2 regions of the Arthrobacter stackebrandtii genome follow, and region 1 is predicted to be linked to the other one. Evidence: riboswitches for the same ligand, from Rfam matches in the RefSeq annotation. Region 1 holds a riboswitch; the other holds the start of a gene.
What was found. A riboswitch is a leader RNA that binds a small molecule or an ion and turns the genes downstream of it on or off. The one in region 1 is predicted to bind cyclic di-AMP.

Region 1 (10,870 bases):
GGGCGCCGTCGTGCGTCGTCGCCAGTAACTCACGTGCCTGCTTCCACATCAGGAGGCCGCCGTGAAGCCATTGCTGCAGAACGCGCCAGTGCACCCTCAGGCGTTTCCATGGCCCAGTTGCTGCGTGCAGGCGCCGCCAGCGGTGCCGGACAAAAGGTTGGCGTGGCCATGGCCGCAACTGGCCTCGTCCTGGCCGTCACCCTGCCGTCCACCCAGGCCCCGGACACGCTGCATGCAGCCCCGGAACAGTCCGCCTCCGTCGAGACCATCGTCACCGCAGGCGCCGAAGTTCCCATTAGTTTCGCAACCCCAGACGTTGCCAGTGCCCTGAACCCGGACGGCCAGCTGAAGGAGACTCTGAAGGTCCAGGCCTCCAATGTCACCCTGCAGGCCTCCAAGGGGACCCTGTCCGCACCACTGACAAACATGGTCACCAGTTCCCCGTTCGGCGGCCGCATCAGCCCCATCACGGGTCAGGTCGGCGAGATGCATACCGGCCAGGACTTCGCCATTGGCTGCGGCAACAGTGTGCTTGCAGCGGCAGGCGGGGTTGTCACCTTTGCCGGCTGGCACCAGTATGGCGGAGGCAACCGCGTGGTCGTGGACCACGGCAACGGCCTCTCCACGTCATACAACCACATGAGCAGCATCAACGTTGCGGTGGGCCAGGAAGTCCCGCGCGGCGGCATCGTGGGCCTCAGCGGCACCACAGGCGCCTCCACCGGCTGCCACCTGCACTTTGAGGTCATCGTCGATGACGAGACTGTCGATCCCATGGGCTGGCTTTAACTCCTCCACAGCCCGTCTTGGGTTACGAGTTAGTCACAGGACCGTGACCTTAACGTGACATAGCCAAAAATGTGTTGTAACGTCGTAACCGCGCCAACTTCGAATCAAGTTGGCGCCCATGAGTGGATTGCCTAGCTCTGCCACTGCTCATGGTCCGTTCGTATCAATCGTCTGGCAGGGGCGGGGGAACCATTATTTGGATCTTGCACCATGTGCAAAGTCCTTGGGGTGAAGCCGCGAAGCGTTCAACCACCTGGATGGGAAACTATTCCAGAAGTGTGCCAACGTGGAGCGGCCGGGTGACTCCCATCCGAATCCGACAGCTTACCTCGCAGGCTTTGGGAGAGGAATCCTTCTTGGCTTCAAATACTGCCCTCGGGCGCCACCGCGCCGAGGTTGTTAAAACCGGCACGATTTCCGCCCTTACTAAAGCCGTCAGCTCCAACGTCGGCGGGGTTGGTCGTCAGGCCGTTGTTGTAGCAGCAGCATCTGGCTTGGTTTTGACATCCGGCATCGCAGCAAATGCAGCAACTCCCACCGTGGAGCGCGCATCTGACGGTGCAACAACGCTGAACCTGAAGTCGGAGCTCGCATCCGGCATCACGGCAGCATCAACGGTGAAGATTTCATTCGCCACTCCCGCAATCACCTCCACCCCGGCTCCTGTTGTTGAGGCACCGGCAGTTGTAGAGGCACAGAGCAACGACGTTGTCGCAGTCGCCGACACCACGGCCGCTCCTGCAGCAGCCGTCGAGGCGCCGGTGGCAGCACCCGTGGAAGCACCCGTGGAAGCACCGGTGGAAGCACCTGCCGCGGCACCTGTCGTCACTACCACCACCCCTGAAGAAGCTCCGGCTCCTGTAGCCCAGAGCGGAATTGGCGCCACCATCGCCAGCGCCGCACTGGCCCAGGTTGGCGTTTCCCAGGACTGCACCGCGCTGGCCTCCAACGCCTTGGCTGCAGCTGGCATCAACTACCACGGCTGGCCTGCCGGCTACCTGAGCCTTGGCCGGACGGTCTCCGCCGCTGAAGCTCAGCCCGGTGACCTGATTTACTACGCAGACGGCGGCGCGGGCCTTGCCCACATTGCTGTTTACATTGGCAACGGCCAGGCCGTACATGGTGGATGGAATGGTTTCACGACCACTGTCTTCTCCGCCTACGTCGGTTCGGGTCCCGTTTTCATTGCGATGGGTCACTAAAAAGACCATCATCATCCAATGAACCCCGTCCACGGACGGGGTTCATTGATTTAACGGCTCCCGTGATCCCGAAACGGCCGCACGGATCACGGTGCCTGCCCGCGTGGAGCAAAGGCGGCTGCCGAGGAATACGACGGCCTCCGCAGCCGCCCGTCAGCCTGCGCCGTCCCCGGGAACCGTCAGGCTGGCTCAGCGCCCCTGGAGGTGTCGGTTCTGCCAGGCCCGGCGCCGCTTCCGTCGCCGAGGTGCCTGGCTCCGAGCCCGGTTGCCCGGCCGCCGTCCACCGCGCTTCTCGAGCCATCCCCGGCGGCGATGCCCGCATGCACCTTCGCTTCACGACCGACGCCGGCCTCCCCGCCCGTGGCGGTTGCGTCGGCCGGCATGCTCCGGTCAATGGTGGTGGCCAGCGGGATCTCCTTGACGAACAGCAGCAGGATCCCGGCCAGGACCAGCAGCGGGACCATGTACACGAAGATTGGCGTCAGGGCGTCGCTGTAGGATCCAACTACAATGGAGCGCAGCGGCTCCGGCATGGCCCGCACCAGGGCCGGCGTCAGCGCATTGATCCCGCCACCGTCCCCGGAACCGCCCACCCCCGAACTGGGCAGGCGCTCGGTCAGCAGCGAGGCCAGACGGGTGGCGAACAGGCTGCCCACCACGGCCGAGCCCAGCGAGGCACCGATCTGCCGGAAGTAGTTGTTGGAGGCCGTGGCCATGCCCACCTGGGAGTTGGGGAACTGGTTCTGCACAATGAGCACCAGGATCTGCATGGACGTGCCGAGCCCGATGCCCATGATGGCCAGGTAGCTGCAAATGACCCACACCGGCATGGCCGGAGACATCGTGGACAGCAGCACCAGCGCCCCGGCCACAATGAACATGCCGGTGATGGGCAGCCACTTGTACCGTCCGGTGCGCGTCACCAGCTGCCCGGACGCGATCGAGGTCAGCAGTACCCCGGCCATCATGGGGATCATGAGGAAGCCGGCCTGGGTCGCGTTGGCCCCGGTCACCATCTGCAGGAACGTGGGCATGTAGGCCAAGGTGCCGAACATGGCAATCCCGGTGATGAGCCCGGCCGCCGTCGTCAGGTTGAAATTGCGGTCCTTGAACAGGTGCAGCGACATGATCGGTTGCTCGGCCCGGTGCTCCACCGCCACAAACAGTCCGGCGGCCAGCAGCGTGCCGGCGCCCATCAGCAGGATCTGCGGCGAGTCCCAGCGGTACTTGGTGCCGCCCCACGTGCTGACCAGCACCAGCAGGGTGGAGGTGAGGCCCAGCAGCGCCATGCCGGCCACGTCCACGCGGGCCTTCACCCGCGGATGCTCCGGCAGCCGCAGGAAGAAGGCCGCGGAGGCTATTGCCAGCAGTCCCAGCGGGATGTTCATCCACAGCCCCCACCGCCAGCCGATCCCGTCCGTGAACCAGCCGCCCAGCAGCGGCCCCGCCACGGACGACAGTGCAAACACGCCGCCCATGATCCCCATGTAGCGGCCACGTTCACGGGCCGGCACCACGTCGGCGATGATGGCCTGCGAGAGCAGCATCAAGCCGCCGCCACCCAGCCCCTGAACGCCGCGGCCAATGATCAGCCACGTCATGTCCTGGGCAAGGCCGCCAATGATCGAGCCGATGATGAACACCGAAATGGCGCCGATGAACAGGCCCTTGCGGCCCATGAGGTCCCCGAGCTTGCCGTAAATGGGCAGCATGATGGTCGAGGCGAGGATGTAGATGGTGATGACCCACAGCATCTCGTTCACGCCGTGGAGTTCGCCAACTATGGTGGGCAGCGCGGTGCTGAAAATGGTCTGGTCCAGGGACGCCAGCAGCATGGTCAGCATGAGGCTGGCAAACACCAGCAGGATGCCGCGCCGGTCAGTTTCGGTGGGCGGGTGGACGGTCTGGGAGGGTGTGCTCATGATGGGTTCCTAGCGGCCGGATGGCAGGCAGGCGGCGGTTGTTGCGGTTGTTTTCTGTGTGAGGCACGACGGCGGACGTCGGCTCCGGATGTTGGCGCAGGCACATGCGCAAGGTGCCTGGCGGACGGCGGCGCGGTATCGGGTTAGGGCCAGTGCTCGTTGCTTGTGATGCGCTTGATCAGCGCGGAGGCCGATTCAACAAGGTGGGCGCGGTCGTCGGTGAAGTTTCCGGCAGCCCACTTCTGCAGGGCAAAGCGCAGCGCTCCGGAGACGAGGGCGACCACCATGCGGGCCTCATCCTCCAGGTCCGGGGTGTCCTGGACAGTCCTGCCGTCGTGGCGGAAACGCTCCATCACATAGCCGACGAAGATCTCCTCCGTCTCGCTGATGCGCTCCTTTTCCTTGCCCAGCAGTTCCGGTGTCTGCTGGATGAGCCGGTGGCGTGCCTGGAACAGTTCCAAGCTGGATTCCGCCTCAACAAAGGTTCCCGCGATGAGGTCGAAGAGCCCGGTGAAGACTCCCGCGCTGCCTCCCTCAATGAAGGCCGTCAGCGCGGCATTGCCGGGCAGCGGCTTCCGGGGGCTGGTGTAGACGCCTTCCTTGCTGCCGAAGTAGTTGAAAAAGGTGCGGGCGGAGACGCCGCAGGCCGTGCAGATCATGTCGACGGTGACGTTGTCGTAACCGTGTTCCAGGCCAAGCTCGATGGCTGCACGGCGGATGGCCAGCCGGGTGGCGGCCTGCTTCCTGCTGCGCAGGGTGTCCCGGGGCGGCAGCCCGCGTGGCAGGGGTTCCGTTGATGCGATGCCCATGGTGGCTCCAATAAAGGTGCGCTGTGTGCCACGCGGTTCCGTTGGGCACAAACAAAATGGTAATTGCAGTTCCTGCAAATATGCAGTGAGTGCACAATTAATTTTCCCTGAACGCCCGTCCCCGGAGGCAGGCCGGAATGGCGGATACGATGGCAGGATGAGTGAGAATTCGCCCCGGTCCCTGCAGGCAGTGGTTTTGGCCGGGGGGTTGTCCCGGCGCCTGGGCGGCGTTCCGAAGGCCGGCCTGGTGGTGGACGGGCAGACGCTGCTGGCACGGACAGTGGATGCTGCTGCAGGCGTCGTAAGAACCGGCACGGCCCCGTCGCCCGGGGAAACCACGGCGGAGGCCGGCGAAACAGCGCAGGCCGTGGTCGTCGTCGTGGGTCCCGGGGACAGGATTCCGCAGTGGCTGGCAGGTGCCAAACACGCCGGGGGCGTCGCGACGGTGCAGGAAGACCCGCCCTTCGCCGGGCCCGCGGCGGGCCTTGCCGCCGGAATTGGTGCCCTGGCGGGGGAGTCCGGGCACGTGCTGGTGCTGGCCTGCGACATGCCGGGCGCGGGGGATCTGGCGCGGCGGCTGGTGGCGGAATGGGCCGCGTGCGCGCCCGGGGAGGGCATCATGGCCGTGGCCGGCGGGAAGCGGCAGCCGCTGGCGGCGATCTACCCGCTGCCGGAACTTCGGGCTGCCGTGGCCGGGGCGCGGGTGGCGCACCGGCTGGAGAATGCGTCGGTCTTCTCGTTGATTGCTAGTGTGAAGATGATCGAATGTGCCGTGCCAACCGGATTGGCGGCAGACATTGACACCTGGGACGACGCCCGCGCGCAAGGCATTGCCGTGGCGCCGCCCACCGCGGAAGGACACCAGTTGGAGAACCACGACGAGCTCTTGCAGGCATGGACGCAGAAACTGCTTGAGGCTTTTGAGATCGCAGACATTGAGGTGGACATCCACGCCGTGCTGAACCTGGCGGGGGTGGCCGCGCATTCGATCGTGCGCCCGGCCGCGCCGCTGACCACCTTTGTGGCTGGCATGGCTGCAGGGCTCGCTGCCGGATCCGGGCAGGTCGACGAGGCCACGGCCATGAAGGCCGCGCTGGGGCTGGCGAAGAAGCTGTCCGCCGCGGAGGCGCCGGCGCCCGGTTCCACGGGTGCCGCCGCCGCCGAAGCGCCCGCCGCAGAATAGCGGCAACCATGGTCCAACAGCAGAGTCCGTTCTCGCCCGGGGAATTGCCCGACCCGGCCACCTCACCGGTGCCCGACCTTGCCCCGGCGCCAGGTGCCGCAGGGGCGCCCGGAGAGGTGCCCGCCGTCGTGCTTCCCCACAGCTGGGAGGAGGCCCGGGAGCTGGCTTGGACCGTGGCGCAGCCGCTGCCGCCCCACGCGGTGCCGCTGGGCCCCGCGCTGGGCCGGATTCTCGCATCGGACCTGCACGCACGGCACGCGATGCCGCACTATGCCTCGTCCGCGATGGACGGCTGGGCGGTGGCGGGCAGCGCGCCGTGGATCCTGGCCGGGCCGGGCGAGCCGCTGTCGCCGGGACAGGCCGTGCCGATCGTCACCGGAGGGTTGATTCCCAAGGGCGCCAAGTCGGTCCTGCGCAGTGAATCGGGGCAGATTTCCACGGATTCGGAGGGGCTGCCGGTGCTGGTCCTGGGCGGCGGGGCGCGGCCCGGTGAGCCGAAGAACGGCCAGCACATCCGCCCTGCAGGCCAGGAAGCGGAAGCGGGGGAACTGCTGGCCAAGGCCGGAACCACGCTGAACCCGGCCCATATTTCGCTTGCGGCATTGGGCGGCCACGACGAGCTTTCCGTCCTGGGCCGGCCCGCCGTGAAGATTGTCCTGACGGGGGACGAAGTGGTGCCTGCCGGCATCCCCGACCCCGGATTTGTGCGCGACGCGTTTTCCCCGCAACTGGGCGCCGTGGTGGGATCGCTGGGAGGTGCCGTGGTGGGGCTGCAGCGGGCCGCGGACAATCTGGCGTCCACGCTGGATGCGCTGGCCGATGACGGAGACGACCCGGCCGACGTCGTGGTCACCACGGGTGCCACCGGCCATTCCTCAGCTGATTTCCTGCGCGAAGCCATCCTGTCCATGGGCGGCACGTTCCATGTTCGGCACATTGCCATGCGCCCCGGGCACCCCACGCTGTTGGCCGAATTGCCCGACGGGCGCTTCATCGTTGGCCTGCCGGGAAACCCCCTCGCCGCAATGGTGGGGCTGCTGACGCTTGGCGCGCCGCTGCTGGCACGGCTTGGCAGCCTGCCCCGCCCGGCGGTGGGGACGGTGGTGTGCGGATCCCCGGTCAAGGCGTACCACGGGCCCACGCGGATCATGCCCTACCGGCTGGTGTACGGGCTGGCCTCGCCGTGCGCCCACACGGATTCGGCCATGATGCGCGGGCTGTCCCAGGCCGACGGTCTCATGGTGGTTCCGCCGCACGGAGTGAAGATGGGCGAATCCGTGCCGGCGGTGCCGCTGCCATGGAACTGACCTTCACCTGCGACGACGGGCGCGAAATCCACGGCACACTGTTTGAGGTGCCTTGCAGCGTTGAGCACCGGGGCACGGTCGTGATCGGCTCAGCCACCGCGGTCACGGCCGGCTACTACCACCGCTACGCCGCATTCCTGGCCGCCGCCGGCTACACCGCCCTCACGTTCGACTACCGCGGGATCGGCGATTCCCGGGGAGGGTCCCTGCGCGGGCAGAAGGTCCGCTGGTACCAGTGGGGTTCGCTGGACATCGACACCGTCCTGGACTGGGCGCTCTCACACAGCGGCGGCAAACCCGTGCACTATGTGGGCCACAGCTTTGGCGGGTTCGGCGTGGGGCTGGCAGCCAACGCGGCCCGGCTCGGACGGATCCTCACCGTGGGCGCCCAGCACGCCTACTGGCGAGACCTCACCCTCCGCCACCAGCTGGGCCACTGGGGGCGGGCCGCACTCATGCTGCCGCTGCTGCCCACCGTCGGCTACTTTCCGGCCAAGCGGCTGGGGCTCATGGAGGACCTGCCGGTTGGCGTTGCCCTTGACTGGGCCCGTTCCCGCAAGGACTTTACGACGGCGGCCCGCGGCTCCCAGCGCGTGTCCCTCCGCGCCCACCAGGCGGCCGTGACGGCACCGATCCTGGCCCTGGCCCCCGACGACGACTCCTATGCCACGATTCCCGCCATGGAGCGTGCCGTCGCCTACACACCCAACAGCCCCTCCCGCGTCATCCACCTGCACCCCTCCGACTACGGCGAAACATCGCTGGGGCACTTCGCCTTGTTCCACAGCCGCTACCGGCACACCTTTTGGGAACAGACACTGGGTTGGCTGAACGGCGACGGCTGGGGGCACCACCCCTGGGAGTAGTCCTCCCGGTGCGGGCGCCTGTTCTGCGCACGGACCCGGTAGACGCCACGCCCGGTTAACGTCACGCCCCCATGGCAGGGTCCGCGGCTGCCACGTCTGCGTATGGTTTCCCTGGAACCGTGCGCAGCTCTTGTAGTTGCGCACGGTCCAACATGAACGGTGCGCCGAAGCATAAGGGCGGCGGCGAGATGGTTGCGTCCAGTCGGCCGGAATCGTTGTGCAGAACACCACGCTTGGAACCGGCCAGGCAGGGAGCCGGGCCGCCGCAAGCCTGGCGGCCTGCCGCATGAGTCCACCATTGCCCGCCGGGGTCCCGGACCAGGCGGCGCCCGGGTGAGTCAGGCGCGAACGGAAGCCGGATGCCCAACGGAAGTCCCGCCGTCGTGCGCGTCTTGGTCGGCATCCGGCAGGTGCGGGGAAAGGGCGGCATGCGGAAGGGTTGCTGCGATGCCGGCATCTGGCAGGGCGGCGGGGTCATCCTCGGGGACGGCGGCGGCGAGCGTTCGGGCATGATCGCGCGAGGGGAGCCAGAAGGCTGCGGCAAAGGCGAGCACCAGGACCGCGGCTCCGACATAAACGGCCGGGATGGCGGCGTCGACGAAGCCGGTGGGGGTCAGCTGCCCGCCCGCACCCGTGAACACGGCGGTCAGCACGGCGACGCCGAGGGCCACGCCCACCTCGCGGAGGGTGGAGTTGGTGCCGGAGGCCTTGGCATGGTCGTTGGTGTGCATGTTGGCGAGGACCGCCGTGGACATGGGGGCGAAGACCAGGCCCATGCCGATGCCGGCCGCGACGAATCCGGGCACCATCAGGGGGTAGCTGACGGTGGCGCTGAGGTTGGCCGCGAGCCAGAACATGCCCGCCGCGAGCAGGGCCAGGCCCGTGATCATGAGGGTGCGGGTGCCCAGGCGGGGAGCGAGGAGGCCTGCCAGCGGGGCCACCACCATGGGTGCGAGGGTCCACGGCATGGTCAGGACGCCGGCCTCCAGCGGGCTGTAGCCCTGGACCACCTGCAGGAACTGGATCAGGATGAAGACCGAGCCGAAGATGCCGAAGCTGAACGTCAGGCCCACGATGTTGGCGACGGTGAAGCTGCGGTCGCGGAACAGGCGCAGGGGCAGCAGTGGGGCGGGGGTGCGGGCTTCGCGCAGGAGGAAGGCTGCAAGGAGCAGGCCGCCGCCGATCAGGGCGAAGAGGACCTGGGGGCTGTCCCAGCCGGCCTCGTTGCCGCGGACGATCCCGAACACGAGACCCAGCAGGCCCAGTCCGGAGAGGGCCAGGCCGATGATGTCGGCCCGGACGCGGGCGCCGAAGCTGTTGGGCAGGCCCGCGAGAACCAGCGGGATGGCGATGATGCCGAGGGGGACGTTGAGCCAGAAGATGGCCTCCCAGTTCCAGCCCTCGACGACGGCGCCGCCCACCAGCGGGCCCAGCGCCACGCCCAGCCCGGAGACACCGCCCCAGATGCCAATGGCGAGCGGCCGGCGTTCGCGGCTGACGGATCCGGCGAGCAGGGTCAGCGACAGCGGCATGATGGCCGCAGCGCCCAGGCCCTGGATGGCGCGGGCCGTGATGAGCGCCGTGGGGTCGGTGCTCAGCGCCGCGCCGGCCGAGGCGAGCGTGAAGATGGCCAGGCCGGCCAGGAAGACCCGGCGGCGGCCGAAGCGGTCGCCCAGGCCCACGGCCAGCAGCATGAAGGTGGCGAAACTCAGCGCATAGGCGTTGACGATCCACTGCAGTTCCTCCACGCCGGCCCCCAACTTTTCGTGGATGACGGGCAGTGCGTTGGTGACCACAAGGTTGTCCAGGGTGGCCATAAAGACGGGCAGCGAGGCGGCGGCGACCGCCAGCCAGACGGGGATTTTGCGGTTCATGGTCTTCGATTCGTGGAGGCTTGCACAGCTTGAGGTAATCGGATGATTACTTATGGATCCAAGTTAGTAATCAACTGATAACATGTCAAGCATGAGTGCAAAAAAAGTTCAGCAGCCCGACGCGAGGGCCGTGCGCATGCCGGCGGCCGAGCGCCGGGAGCTGATCCTCGCCGCCGCCACCGCGGTGTTTGCCGAGCGCGGTTACGTCGGGGCCACCACCGACCAGGTGGCCAAGGCCGCCAACATCAGCCAGCCCTACGTGGTGCGGATGTTTGGCACCAAGGAGAAGCTGTTCCTGGAGGCGCTGGACCGTGCGATGGGCAAGCTGATGGGCAGCTTCCGTTCCGTCATTGCTGATTACGACGGCGGGCGGCTCGCCGAGAAGGTGGCCGCGCTGGACCCGGCCAAAGGAGACAGCCGCGAGATTCAGCTCAAGCAGCTGATGTCGCTGGCCTATGCGGACCTGGTCCAGGACCGGGGCATCCTGCTCATGTTGATGCAGTCATTCATCTCCGGGCACGAGCCCGTCATCGGCGCGCGCGCCCGCGAAGGGTTCGTCGACATCTACCGCCTCGTGCGGGATGAGGCCGGGCTGGGTGAGGAGATGACACGTGACTTCCTGGCCCACGGCATGCTCATGAACACCCTCATCAGCCTTCGCCTCACGGACCTCTACGGCCAGGACTCCTCCGTGACCGAACTGCTCGAATGCACCATGGGCGTCAAGCTGCCACTGCTCCTGGCCCACGACGCGCCGCCCTGATCCGCCCGCCAAACAAGCCTGGGCCCCTCGGGCCGGCGCCGGGCCGCGTCAGGACGCGACGGGCTCCAGGCGGATTACCACCGACTTGGAGGTTGGTGTTCCGCTGACATCGGCCTTGGAGTCCAGCGGCACAAGGACGTTGGTTTCCGGGTAGT
Region 2 (10,870 bases), 320 kb from region 1:
TGGCGCGCGGCACGTGCACGGCCGGCACCAGCTCGCTGGTGCGCATCCGCAGCAGCGAAAGGATGACGGCGCCGAAGCTCGCCGCGTTGATGAGGAACGCCGGCCCCGTCCCCACCAGGGCAATCACGATCCCTGCCACGCCCGGTCCGGCCAGCCGCGCCAGGTTGAAGGACGCACTGTTGAGTGCGACGGCGTTGGGCACGTCCTCCTTTTCGACGACTTCGGAGACAAACGCCTGCCGCGACGGGGCGTCAAAGGCGCTGGCCACGCCCAGCAGGAAGGCCAGCACGTACACATGCCACAGCTCGACGGCCCCGGTCACCACCAGGACTCCCAGCACAAGCGCACAGAACCCCATGGCCGTCTGGGTGAGCAGCAGCAGCCGGCGCTTGTTGACGCGGTCGCCCAGCAGCCCGGCGTAGGGGCCAAGGAAGACGATGGGCAGGAACTGCAGGCCCGTGACAATGCCGGCGGCCGTGCCGGAATTGTTGGTCAGCACCGTCAGCACCAGCCAGTCCTGGGCAACGCGCTGCATCCACGTGCCGATGTTGGACACCAGCGCTCCCGTCACCCACAGCCGGTAGTTGAACACTTTCAGGGCACGGAACATGGAATTCATTCAGGAGCTCATCTCCTGCAGGATCACGGCCGCCTCATGGAGCGTGGCCCGCTGCTGCGGGGTCAGCGCCGCCACCTGCTTCGCCAGCCACGCCGTCCGCTTGGAGCGCGCCCGCAGCAGGGCGGCCGAGCCCGTCTCCGTGATCCGCACCAGCACCTGGCGCCGGTCCTCCGGATTCTCCTCCCGGCTGACCAGCTCCGCCGCGGCCAGGGCGTTCACGATCCGGGTCATGGACGGCGCCTGGACCTGTTCCCGGGCGGCCAGCTGCCCCACCGTCAGCGGGCTGTGCAGGATGCCTGCCAGCACCGAGTACTGGCCGGGGCTGATTTCCCGGGTGGCAGCCTCGGCCCGGAGCCGCCGCGACGTGCGCATGACCGCAACCCGCAGCTCGGCCGCGAGAGCGCCGGCACCGATGGGCTTGCCGGTTTTCCTCCCGCCCACCCCCTGCGCAACGGGGGCCGGGGCACCCGGGGAAGGGTCCGGCGTCGTGCCTGCAGGGGAAAAGTCAGTCATGGGTGCTCAGCTGCCTCAAGGAATTGGTTTCGTATCGTCAAACATCCACTTTAGATCGTTAGCATTGCTAAGTAAATGACGGTTTCGTCACGTAGCTGTGAAAGTGTTACCAAAATGTGACACGCGGCACGGATTCCGTTAAGCTGGCAGAAGTGCCGCTTGGACCACTTCCGGTCCGGCACCAGTGGACGGTTCGCCGAGCTCTGCCGCCGCCCACTCCCGTTCCCGAATAACCAGGCAGAGACGGGGGACCCAATTTTTGCGGGTCTCTTGGTAGTGGAGACCCTTGGGGTTAAGCCGTGCAGCGTTTCTGGCCGCACAGCCGGACGCTCTAGTCCGTTCCCGACAGCTCACCTCGCAGGCGTAGAGAGGCTTCCCACATGTCTGCTGCACCGCAGCGCGGCCGCCGCCGCGCCGAACCCCAGCGCCAACGCACCCTTTTGGGGCTGCCGGCCCAGCACCGGGGCACTCATTCCAACAGCCGTTCCATGCATCCCGCCCTCGCCGCAACCGTGCGCGGCGTCGCCACGCTGGCCGTGGTCGGCGCCCTGGTTGGCGCCGGCGTCGTGGCCAAGCAGCTCGATGTCCCGACCGTCACCAGCGCCGTGGCCAACGGCCACTCCCTCGCCAGCATCGCCTCGATGCTTGAGGGACCGCCCGTTGCCGCCGCCACCAACGCCACGATCAAGTTTCCGGGCTTGGAGGTCTCCTCCAGTGCCCGGCCCACCGTTGACCCCATGAAGGCCGAGGCCGAGCGCATCGCAGCCCTGGCCGTTGACGACGCCGCGGCGGCCCAGGCCTACGCGGCCGGACAGATGGCCTCGTTCGGCTGGGGCGCCGACCAGATGAGCTGCCTCATTCCACTGTGGGAACGCGAATCGGGCTGGCGCACCTCCGCGGCCAACCCCTCCAGCGGCGCGTACGGCATCCCTCAGTCGCTTCCTGCCGGCAAGATGTCCAGCGCCGGCGCCGACTGGGCCACCAACTACGAAACCCAGGTCCGCTGGGGGCTGGGCTACATCCAGGGCCGGTACGGTTCGCCGTGCGGGGCCATGGACCACTCCAACTCGGTGGGCTGGTACTGACCCTGCCTGCACTGGCGGCCATTCCCGGCGGTGCCATCACCCTGCGCGACGCCCGCGCCGGCACCGTCCGCGAGGCGGTGCTGGCCCCGTTTTCCCTGGGCCGCACGCAGCTCACCCGAGCCGAGTGGCACCTGGTGACGGCCGACGGCGGGAGCCCGCCTGCCGCCGTCGGCCTCCCCGCGCATCCGGTCACCTGGTTTCAGGCGGTGGAGTTTTGCAACGCGGCCTCCCAACGCGCCGGCCTTGCCCCGGCGTACCGGATCGACGGGCGGTCTGTGGACTGGGATGTTGCCTCGGACGGCTTCCGGCTGCCCACCGAGGCCGAATGGGAGTGGGCCGCGCGGGCCGGGAGCACCGCGCCGGTCTACGGGGAGCTGGCTCAGATTGCGTGGACGGCCGCCGATTCCGTGGCCGGCCCGCAGCCCGTGGGCCTGAAGCGCGCGAACAGCTTCGGCTTGTTCGACATGATCGGCAACGTCTGGGAGTGGTGCTGGGACTACGCCGACACGGCGCGTTACGGCGACTACCGAAGCCTGCGCGGCGGCGGCTGGGATGACCCGCAGTGGAGGGCCCGCGCGTCTGTCCGGCGGGGCAGTGCGCCCGACGCCGTGCTGGAAGACGTCGGGTTCCGTGTGGCTCGCGGGCCGGTTGGCCTGCCCGGGGCCGGAGCCGCACAGGGCTGGTCTGCCGCGGCGGACCGCGAACGTGCCGCCGTCAAGGGCCCGCGGCCGGTGGGCTGGACGCCGCTGCGCGGACTGTAGCCCGCCGAACGTCCAGTCCGCCCCACCCATTCGCCCTCCCGCCAGCCCATTCGCCGAACGTACAGATGATGCCGATGTTCCACGGGAACATCGGCATCATCTGTACGTTCGAGGTAGGTGGAGGAGGTGGGGGCTAGTCCACGACGCCGTAGAGGCGGTCGCCGGCGTCGCCGAGGCCGGGGACAATGTAGGAGTTCTCATCCAGGCCCTCGTCGATCGAGGCCAGGACCACGTGGACGTTGTCGCGTCCGCCGTGGGCGGCTTCCAGCTTGGCCAGTCCCTCGGGGGCGGCGAGCAGGCAGATGCAGGTGATGTCCGCGGCGCCGCGGTCAAAGAGGAACTTGAACGCCTCGATCAGGGTTCCGCCGGTGGCCAGCATCGGGTCGAGGACGTAGACCTGGCGGCCCGTGAGGTCTTCGGGCAGGCGCTCGGCGTAGGTGATGGCCTCGAGGGTTTCCTCGTTTCGGGCCATGCCCAGGAAGCCCACTTCGGCGGTGGGAAGCAGGCGGGTCATGCCCTCGAGCATGCCCAGGCCGGCGCGCAGGATCGGCACCACCAGGGGTGTGGGCTTGACCAGTCCGGTGCCAATGGCCTTGGTCACGGGGGTTTCAATGTCCACGGGCTCGACGCGTACGCCGCGGGTCGCCTCGTAGGCCAACAGGGTCACCAATTCCTCGGTGAGCTGGCGGAAAACAGGTGACGGGGTGGTCTTGTCCCGCAGGACTGTCAACTTGTGGGCAATAAGCGGATGATCCGCAACCAGTACGCGCATGAATAAAAGCTACCATTGAGCCGTGCCCAACACATCGAATTTTCTGCCTTTGGAGACCACCACCACGGCCCGCCACGCCGAATGGATGGGTCTTGCCCTGACGGAGGCACGGCGCGCCTTGGCCACGGCGGATGTGCCAATCGGTGCCGTGGTGCTTGGCCCGGACGGGGAAATCCTGGGCCTGGGCAGCAACGAGCGCGAGGCGCACGGGGACCCCACGGCGCATGCGGAGGTGGTGGCGATCCGGGAGGCGGCGGCAAAGCTGGGCACGTGGCGTCTGGCGGACTGCACCCTGGTGGTGACCCTGGAGCCGTGCACCATGTGTGCCGGGGCGATTGTGCTGGCCCGCGTGCCGCGCGTCGTTTTTGGTGCCTGGGACGAGAAGGCCGGGGCGGCGGGGTCCGTGTTTGACGTGCTGCGTGAACGGCGGCTCAACCACTGGGTCGAGGTGTTTCCCGGGGTCCGCGAGGACGAATGCGCCGCCCTGCTGCGGGATTTCTTCGGCGGCCACCGCAGCTAGACAGCGCCCCTGCGGCGCCGGGTCTGTGCCGTGACACGTGTGCGCCCCGGCCATGCCCGCCGCGACGCGGCATGCGAGTGGCCTGTCAGGGCTCGATGGTGAGCGCTTCCATGGGAATCTCGCACGAGGCCCGCTGAAGATCCCCCGCACCCGTCCCGGCGGATCCGTTCCCGGTGTCGCCGGAACCCTTCAGACGGTTGTTCTGTCCTGTGTCGTCGCACCAGTCAAGGTCGTAAGGGTACGCCACCACGGCGCCTAGGCCGGGGACGGCAGAAGCGGGGATGGTGACAACGGCACTGAACCCGCCGGCGTCGTTCATGGGTGCAAGGGTGTCAACAACTTTTGCCCCGGAACCGTCCATGATTTCCAGCTGGACCTGCGCGCCGTCGCCGTAAGCCGGATTGCAGTCGGCATCTTTCGCACTGACCGTGACATGAGATCCCGGTGCGGCCGCATCGGCGCTGACCGTGAACGGCGGCGGCATGCAGCCCGTTCCCATCGGGTCCTCCTCGGCGGTGCCGCAGCCGCCGCTGGCCAGCACCACGGCCGCCACAACACCGGACACCACCCAATTCAATCCGCCCATGGCCATGCCTGTCCCCCGTCCTGTCTACCGCGATGCGGCATTGAGTGCATCGATCCGTTTTTGGCGGCTCGCCGGCGAGTCGAGGCTGAAGGAGCGGAAGTCGCCGAGATCCTCGCGGATCCAGTTCTCCACTTCCTGGATCCTGCCCTGAACGGCGTCCGTGGGTTCGTGGAAGAGCCAGTGGGCAATGCGTTCGTTGCCGGGGTCGTACTGCCAGAGCCCGATGATCCGGCCCCGGTCCACGATGGGGTGGTCGGGGAGGTCAGCCGTGAGCGCGAGCTTTTCCCGGCCCACAGCGAGGCCGCGGTCCTCCTCCGCCACGTGGTCGGCCGAGTTGCGGCGCAGCAGGAACAGGGCGTCGGAGCCGGCCAGCAACTGGATCTGCTCCTCCGCGGGGGCCGCAAAGGTCGCGGCAGCCTCGGCGTCGGCCGGCAGCATCCAGAGCCCGTCCGGGTCCACCACGGTGGATTCCACGGCGTCCACGGCGGCGAGCGCGGCCTTGGTCTGCGCCACCGTGAAGGCAGTGAACCACTGGGTCTGCTTGAGCGTGGCCCCGCCCGTCCAGCGCAGGTACCTTTCCATCAGCTTGGCCCGGGCCTGTTCCGGCGATTGCTGCGGAGCGGGCAGCCCCCACGCGGTGTAGGCGTACCGCTGCATGTCGAGCCGGCCGTTGACCGGGACGCGGCGGATGCGGCCGTCGGCCTGCAAGAGCCCCAAGACGGTGGGAAGCGTGGTGGAGGCGCCCTTCTTCTTGCCTTCCTCGCCGAGGCTGCGGACGGCGGCGCCCAGCTTCTCCCGCAGCTCCTTCGGGTCCAGCGGGCCGGTGCCGTTGGCGGCCGCTTCCTGCAGCAGGGCGAGCGTCCGGTCCTCGAGGTCCTTGATCTCCCGGCGTTCGACGCCGAGCTTGTCGAGCACTTTCACCGTCGCCTCCGCTGCCCCCTGGCCAAGCGACAATCCCCAGGCGAAGTCGTCTGCGCCGAGCACATAGGTGCAGCCGCGCGCCGTCGGAAGTTCATGGATCTTCAGGGCTGCCACATCTGAATCGATTTGTTTCCTGCGGATGCCGGCACGGGAGAACAGCGTCAAGTAGGGGTTGGCGCCGCCGATCGAGCGCGCCCAGCCCGTCTTGGTGAGGAGCTCGGCGGCGCTGGTGCCTGCCAGGGATCCGTCCAGGCCTTGTTTGTGCCAGCTCCAGGCCCGGCGCGTTCCATTGTCCATACCGCTTATCTTGCCCCATCTGTCCAGCACAGTACTGGCTCATTTTTGTTGTGACGCTTTGAGCCGGTAAGGTTGTCACGTTGGCGATGTGTCCGAGCGGCCGAAGGTGCAACACTCGAAATGTTGTTCAGGTGAAAGCCTGACGTGGGTTCAAATCCCACCGTCGCCGCCAATTGGAAGGCGCTTGTTTCGTTGAATTTTCAACGGAGCAGGCGCCTTTCTTCTTTAAAGGATCCGCCCTATTGTGCCGCCCTCTGTGCCATCCGAACCCCACGGACAAACGTGTCAGCCCCCTGTGGCAGACTAATCATCGACATCTAGAGGGAGCAATTCCTGCAGGCATTCAGGGGGCATTGGATTCATGACCGTTTGGCTGGACACTGGCATCGACTACAAGGTGGGTGTGCGCGATGGCAAGGTCATTGCGCTCAACAAAGCCGGCAAGGAACTCAAAACCGTTCCTGCCAAACTCAAGGACAACGAGGTCACCGCGAATCTGCGTGACCTCCTCGAATGGTTGGCAGGCCACGAACGTGAAGTCGGCGCCCAAATCAATGACTGGATGGTCCAATCCCTGCCGGTCACCACAGAACTTCTGCGCCAAGTGTGGGCTGATGAAAGCTGGCGCACAGCGCTCACGGATCTTGTCATTGTCCCGTGCTCCTCAACCGGTGTCCCGGCCCCGGGCGATGGACCGTCGGGATTCCTCCGCAGCGCGGATACCACCGTTGGCATCGGCCTGGTCACCTTGGATGGCGAAAGCGAAGTCCTCGAATCCGAGCATTTCCTCATTGCCCACCCCATTGACCTCGGCGAGGACCTCGATGACTACCGCGCTTTTGCCGCCGAACTCGGAATCGTCCAAAACACCGCCCAACTCATGCGCGAAACGTTCACCGCCGGCGAGCGCGACCCCGAGTCAACCAGCATCGCTGACTATGCCGACGGCGAGTTCGAAGCCCTTCAACATGCGACCTCCCGTGCCCGCACGCTGGGCTACGTGGTCAAGGGCGGATTCGCCGTCTGCAACCTAACCTCCCAGGGCGCACCTGTTCAGGCAAGCTACTGGGTTGGCTCCGGAGATCCTCAATACGAGACCTCCACAGGCGATCTCAACTGGGTCAGCGGCGGAACCACCTTGGCGCTCAAAGATGTTGGGGCAGCAGCATTCAGTGAAGGCATGAGGATGGCCGCGGCCATCTATGCAGGACGCAAGGTTGAAGCAGGAGACGATGCAGCGTGAGCACCACCATGGAGGCTAAGTTGAGTGCGGCGGGTGCCATCGTCGCAACTGATCCGGGAACTGAGAAAGTAGTGCCTTACGTAGCGTGCAGCTACTCCCACCCAGCTCTTGCAGGTCGCACTGTGGTGCGGGTCCTGCCCCAGGGGCTGCAGGAAGCAGAGGACCTGGCTCTTTCCACCATGGGGCTGGAAGCAGATTCTTCCGCCACGGTTGGTTTTAGCCGTCGCATCGCCCTCGGCTTCCCGGCCTGGCCGCTGATCCACGACCCCTCCAACGCCCGCCATGCGCTGGCGCTCGTCAAGGACCTGGAACGCGCCGCCCGCATGGCCAAGGCCAAGCCCGGCGCCGCCAAGGACGACATCGATGCCCTTGCCGTCCGGCTCGGATCCAGCGCACCCCATTTTCTGCCCACCTTCTTGGAAGAAGTGGGCCGCATATTCGTGGGCCTCGGCAACCGGCCCATGGCTGGCCAGTTTTTTGGCCGTGCCCGCACGGCAGAACGCGTCCACAGCCTGGCCATCGATGAAAACCGCCATCGGGAAGTCTTCCTTGAATTCGCCTTCGCCGGTGCCCTGACGGTCAAGGCCTTGACCGAGGAAGCCAAGGACCTCCCCTCCCGCGTCTCCGCCGAGGAAGCCTACAAGCTCTTCCGCCACCTCAGCGTGGAACGGGTCGAGGGCGGTCTGCCACCTTACGCGGCCATGGCCAAGGATCTTCGCAGCATGGCCAAGGCAGCCAAACTGGATGCCGTGGCTGAGGACATCTCCGTCGTCGCCGAGCTCCTTACCGCCCCGTCCACCAAGAGGGCCGTCAAGGGCTTCTGGACCACCTATGCCAAGGCCATCGCTGCGGCAGCCAAGGACGACGCCGGTCTCAAGTTAGCGCTGTTAACGTTGTTTCCCAGCGAAGTCGACAGCGCAACGTGGGTCAAGATCCTGCGTGCGGCAGGCGCCGTCGACCTTGCCAAGGAAGGGGCGGTTGAGCTTTCCACATGGCTGGGGCAGCTCATGGACCACCATCACGGGTCAGGGTGGGGATATCCCGCCGCCAGTCCTGAGCTTGAGGCGCTGATTGCAGAAATTGGTGCCCTAATTCTCGCCCAGGCGCCGAGCCAGGAGGGCGCCAGGGTGATCGCGCTTACCGCGTGGCGCAATCTCGACCTGGATCTTCTGGACGTACTGGCGGAACTGAACCTTGAAGTCTCCTACGGCGATCGTGACCGTGTACCGATCGATGTCAGTGACCACCTCAAGCGGGCCAACAACTCCCGCAGCTTGGAACATTTGGCCGCATCAGCGCAATGGAAGCCCATCTTGGAACGCGATGTGGTTCATGCCATGGGCCGCTCCACGCGCCCCAACCCACACACCAAGCGCGGCGTCACCACTGATGAACTCATGGCACAGCTGGATGCCTACCCTGGTTTGCGCACCGCATTGCGCTCCCACCTCAGCGGGGCCATGGCCAGGGCGGAGTCCTCACTCTACGAGTTCGGCCGGCTCATGGACCTTGCCGAAAGCCTTGCCTCCCCCACCGCCATGACCATGGTGGGAGACCTGCTAGCCGACCTCCCAGCGCCCGACATCGCCGCCCAAGTAGCCGCAGTTTTCAACACTGGGATCATGGATGAGCTGGGTTGGGAAAGCCTGGAAACAACAGTTGCAGAGTACGAATCACGGGCAAAGGACCGCTCGGTCAGCGTCACTTCTGCATGGCCTAATGCAGTGGTTTTCGATGATGTCCGCGCCACTGTCGTGGGCCGTGAGGGCATAGTCATTGAGCACACTGCTGTGATTCCCAAGGGCTATGAGCCAGGTAAGTACAGCAGCATTAACTTCACATCCGTTGCGGATGACCTCCTGGTTGATTGGTCCCCGGAGAATCACTCCGGTGATTACGCCTATTGGGCCAGCAACCCGCAAGATATTTTCAAAGTTGATGGGGACTGGGTCCCTTCCTGGATCCGTTCACTGCCCGTGGGTGAGACGGGACGAACCTTTGGGCACCGCCAACTGCAGGTGGGAGAGCGCGCAAAGTTGAAGTACAGGACGGATCCCTTGGCCGGTGACGGGAAACATTTTTGGCTGGCCAAGAACTACCACCGCCATGAGAAGAAGAAATCGGTCTGGCTGGAATTGGATGTCGCCACCGGTGAAGTGGGCCGGGAGTCATTCCCTGCCTTCATTTCCACCATTGCCGCACGCCGCGGTGTCACGGTCCAGCCGGAATCCAGCACCTTGCGGCCATTGCCGACCGAATACGCAGACAATCCCCTGGGCTGGGCCAACGGTGCGGTGGGACATTGCTGGTACGTCAACGAGTCCGGTGACAGCTGCATTGAACGCCTTGACGGCGTACAGGCGGGAGGGTTCGTGGAGCTCTCCCGCCGCCGCGATGAACGATACGCCTTCAGTGACAGCCACCTGATGGCATGGCCCGGCGGTTCCCTGGTGCTGGCAATGAGGAGTCGCCTTGCCAACGCGGGCACGGGCGCAATTGTTTCCGCCTCCGACGGCACCAACCGCTTCCACTATTCAGCGGGGACGACTCATTTGGTAGAGCCGGAACACCGGCACAACCTGCGTCCGCGCCACACCCCCACCAGTGAACGGCTACGTACCGTCACTGGTGCGGATCTGGCCGTGTTGGTGTCCGCCACGCAAACAGCCCCGGCCCGCGACGGTAAACGAGCCGAGTTCACCGCCGCGGAGCAAGCCTCAGTGAACAAGCTTTTCCCAGGCATCCCGTACCCGCTCATGGCTGGCATCATGGGCATTCTGCACGGTGCCAAGGCGGATGCTGCCATTGCAGGACACCTGCGCGGCACCGCCATCGGAAGCCTGGGCGGCAGTGGCCAGGGCACCGCTGAAGAAGCGCGTTCTGCGACAACTGAACTCAGCCGCGCCCAGATTCTTTTCCAAAGGGTGCCTGCCGGGTTCACTTCTCTGACGGGCAGCAGCTACCGCGGCAATTACTACTTCAGCGACGACTCGCAGGACGTCTCCCTGACGGGGATGTTCGCCAACATGTCCGCCACGGCAGCCGTCTTGGACAATGCCGCCACCGCAGGCGGGTTGCAGACAACCACTGATGCCAAGCCCGTAGCTTTCTTCAAGAAGCTGCTGGGCAGGAAATCACCGGAACCCACCGCTCCGGGCGCAACGGCTGCCGCGGAGTGGGTCAACACCGACGGCTCATGGGTGGAAGTGTTCCAATCCCCTGCCGCCATGATCGCCCAAGGCATGGCCGCCCATACCTCCGCTGATGACAAGGACCGCTATGCACTGATTCTGCAAGCCGTCGCCGAATCCGGCCTGGCCAACAGTTCAGGTGAACTGGGCGGTGTTCGCGTCAGGGCAGAAGCAAGCCGAAATCTGCAGCCCGGGCAGTTGCTCGAAAGCGGCGCCGGAAAGGTACTGCTCGTTGCGAAAGTACCCCAGTCCTACCCCATCGATGAGAGCAAGAACTTGTTCGCCGCCGTCGTACACGGGGCACCGTCCTACGAGAAGCTCGGACTGGATCTATTGTTCAGTGTTCCGGCGGAAGCCAGCAC

Region 2: it holds a riboswitch for cyclic di-AMP, as region 1 does, so the genes downstream of both, JOF48_RS19540 (aggregation-promoting factor C-terminal-like domain-containing protein) here and JOF48_RS03480 (NlpC/P60 family protein) in region 1, are expected to answer to the same signal.

What each region holds. Positions count from the first base shown of each region.
Region 1 covers NZ_JAGIOI010000001.1:830,936-841,805, reverse strand. Annotated here, with positions in the region: gene JOF48_RS03485 (M23 family metallopeptidase) at 1-789, shown strand, start outside; cyclic di-AMP (ydaO/yuaA leader) riboswitch at 932-1,141, shown strand; gene JOF48_RS03480 (NlpC/P60 family protein) at 1,146-1,991, shown strand; gene JOF48_RS03475 (MDR family MFS transporter) at 2,171-3,913, opposite strand; gene JOF48_RS03470 (TetR/AcrR family transcriptional regulator) at 4,057-4,722, opposite strand; gene JOF48_RS03465 (NTP transferase domain-containing protein) at 4,880-5,905, shown strand; gene JOF48_RS03460 (molybdopterin molybdotransferase MoeA) at 5,914-7,212, shown strand; gene JOF48_RS03455 (alpha/beta hydrolase family protein) at 7,203-8,078, shown strand; gene JOF48_RS03450 (MFS transporter) at 8,417-9,952, opposite strand; gene JOF48_RS03445 (TetR/AcrR family transcriptional regulator) at 10,044-10,715, shown strand; gene JOF48_RS03440 (FdhF/YdeP family oxidoreductase) at 10,764-10,870, opposite strand, start outside.
Region 2 covers NZ_JAGIOI010000001.1:1,151,218-1,162,087, forward strand. Annotated here, with positions in the region: gene JOF48_RS04690 (MFS transporter) at 1-619, opposite strand, end outside; gene JOF48_RS04695 (MarR family winged helix-turn-helix transcriptional regulator) at 620-1,132, opposite strand; cyclic di-AMP (ydaO/yuaA leader) riboswitch at 1,333-1,508, shown strand; gene JOF48_RS19540 (aggregation-promoting factor C-terminal-like domain-containing protein) at 1,513-2,217, shown strand; gene JOF48_RS04705 (formylglycine-generating enzyme family protein) at 2,175-2,978, shown strand; gene upp (uracil phosphoribosyltransferase) at 3,112-3,750, opposite strand; gene tadA (tRNA adenosine(34) deaminase TadA) at 3,773-4,270, shown strand; gene JOF48_RS04720 (hypothetical protein) at 4,356-4,856, opposite strand; gene JOF48_RS04725 (DNA glycosylase AlkZ-like family protein) at 4,881-6,074, opposite strand; tRNA gene JOF48_RS04730 (tRNA-Ser) at 6,157-6,246, shown strand; gene JOF48_RS04735 (DUF4132 domain-containing protein) at 6,436-7,317, shown strand; gene JOF48_RS04740 (hypothetical protein) at 7,314-10,870, shown strand, end outside.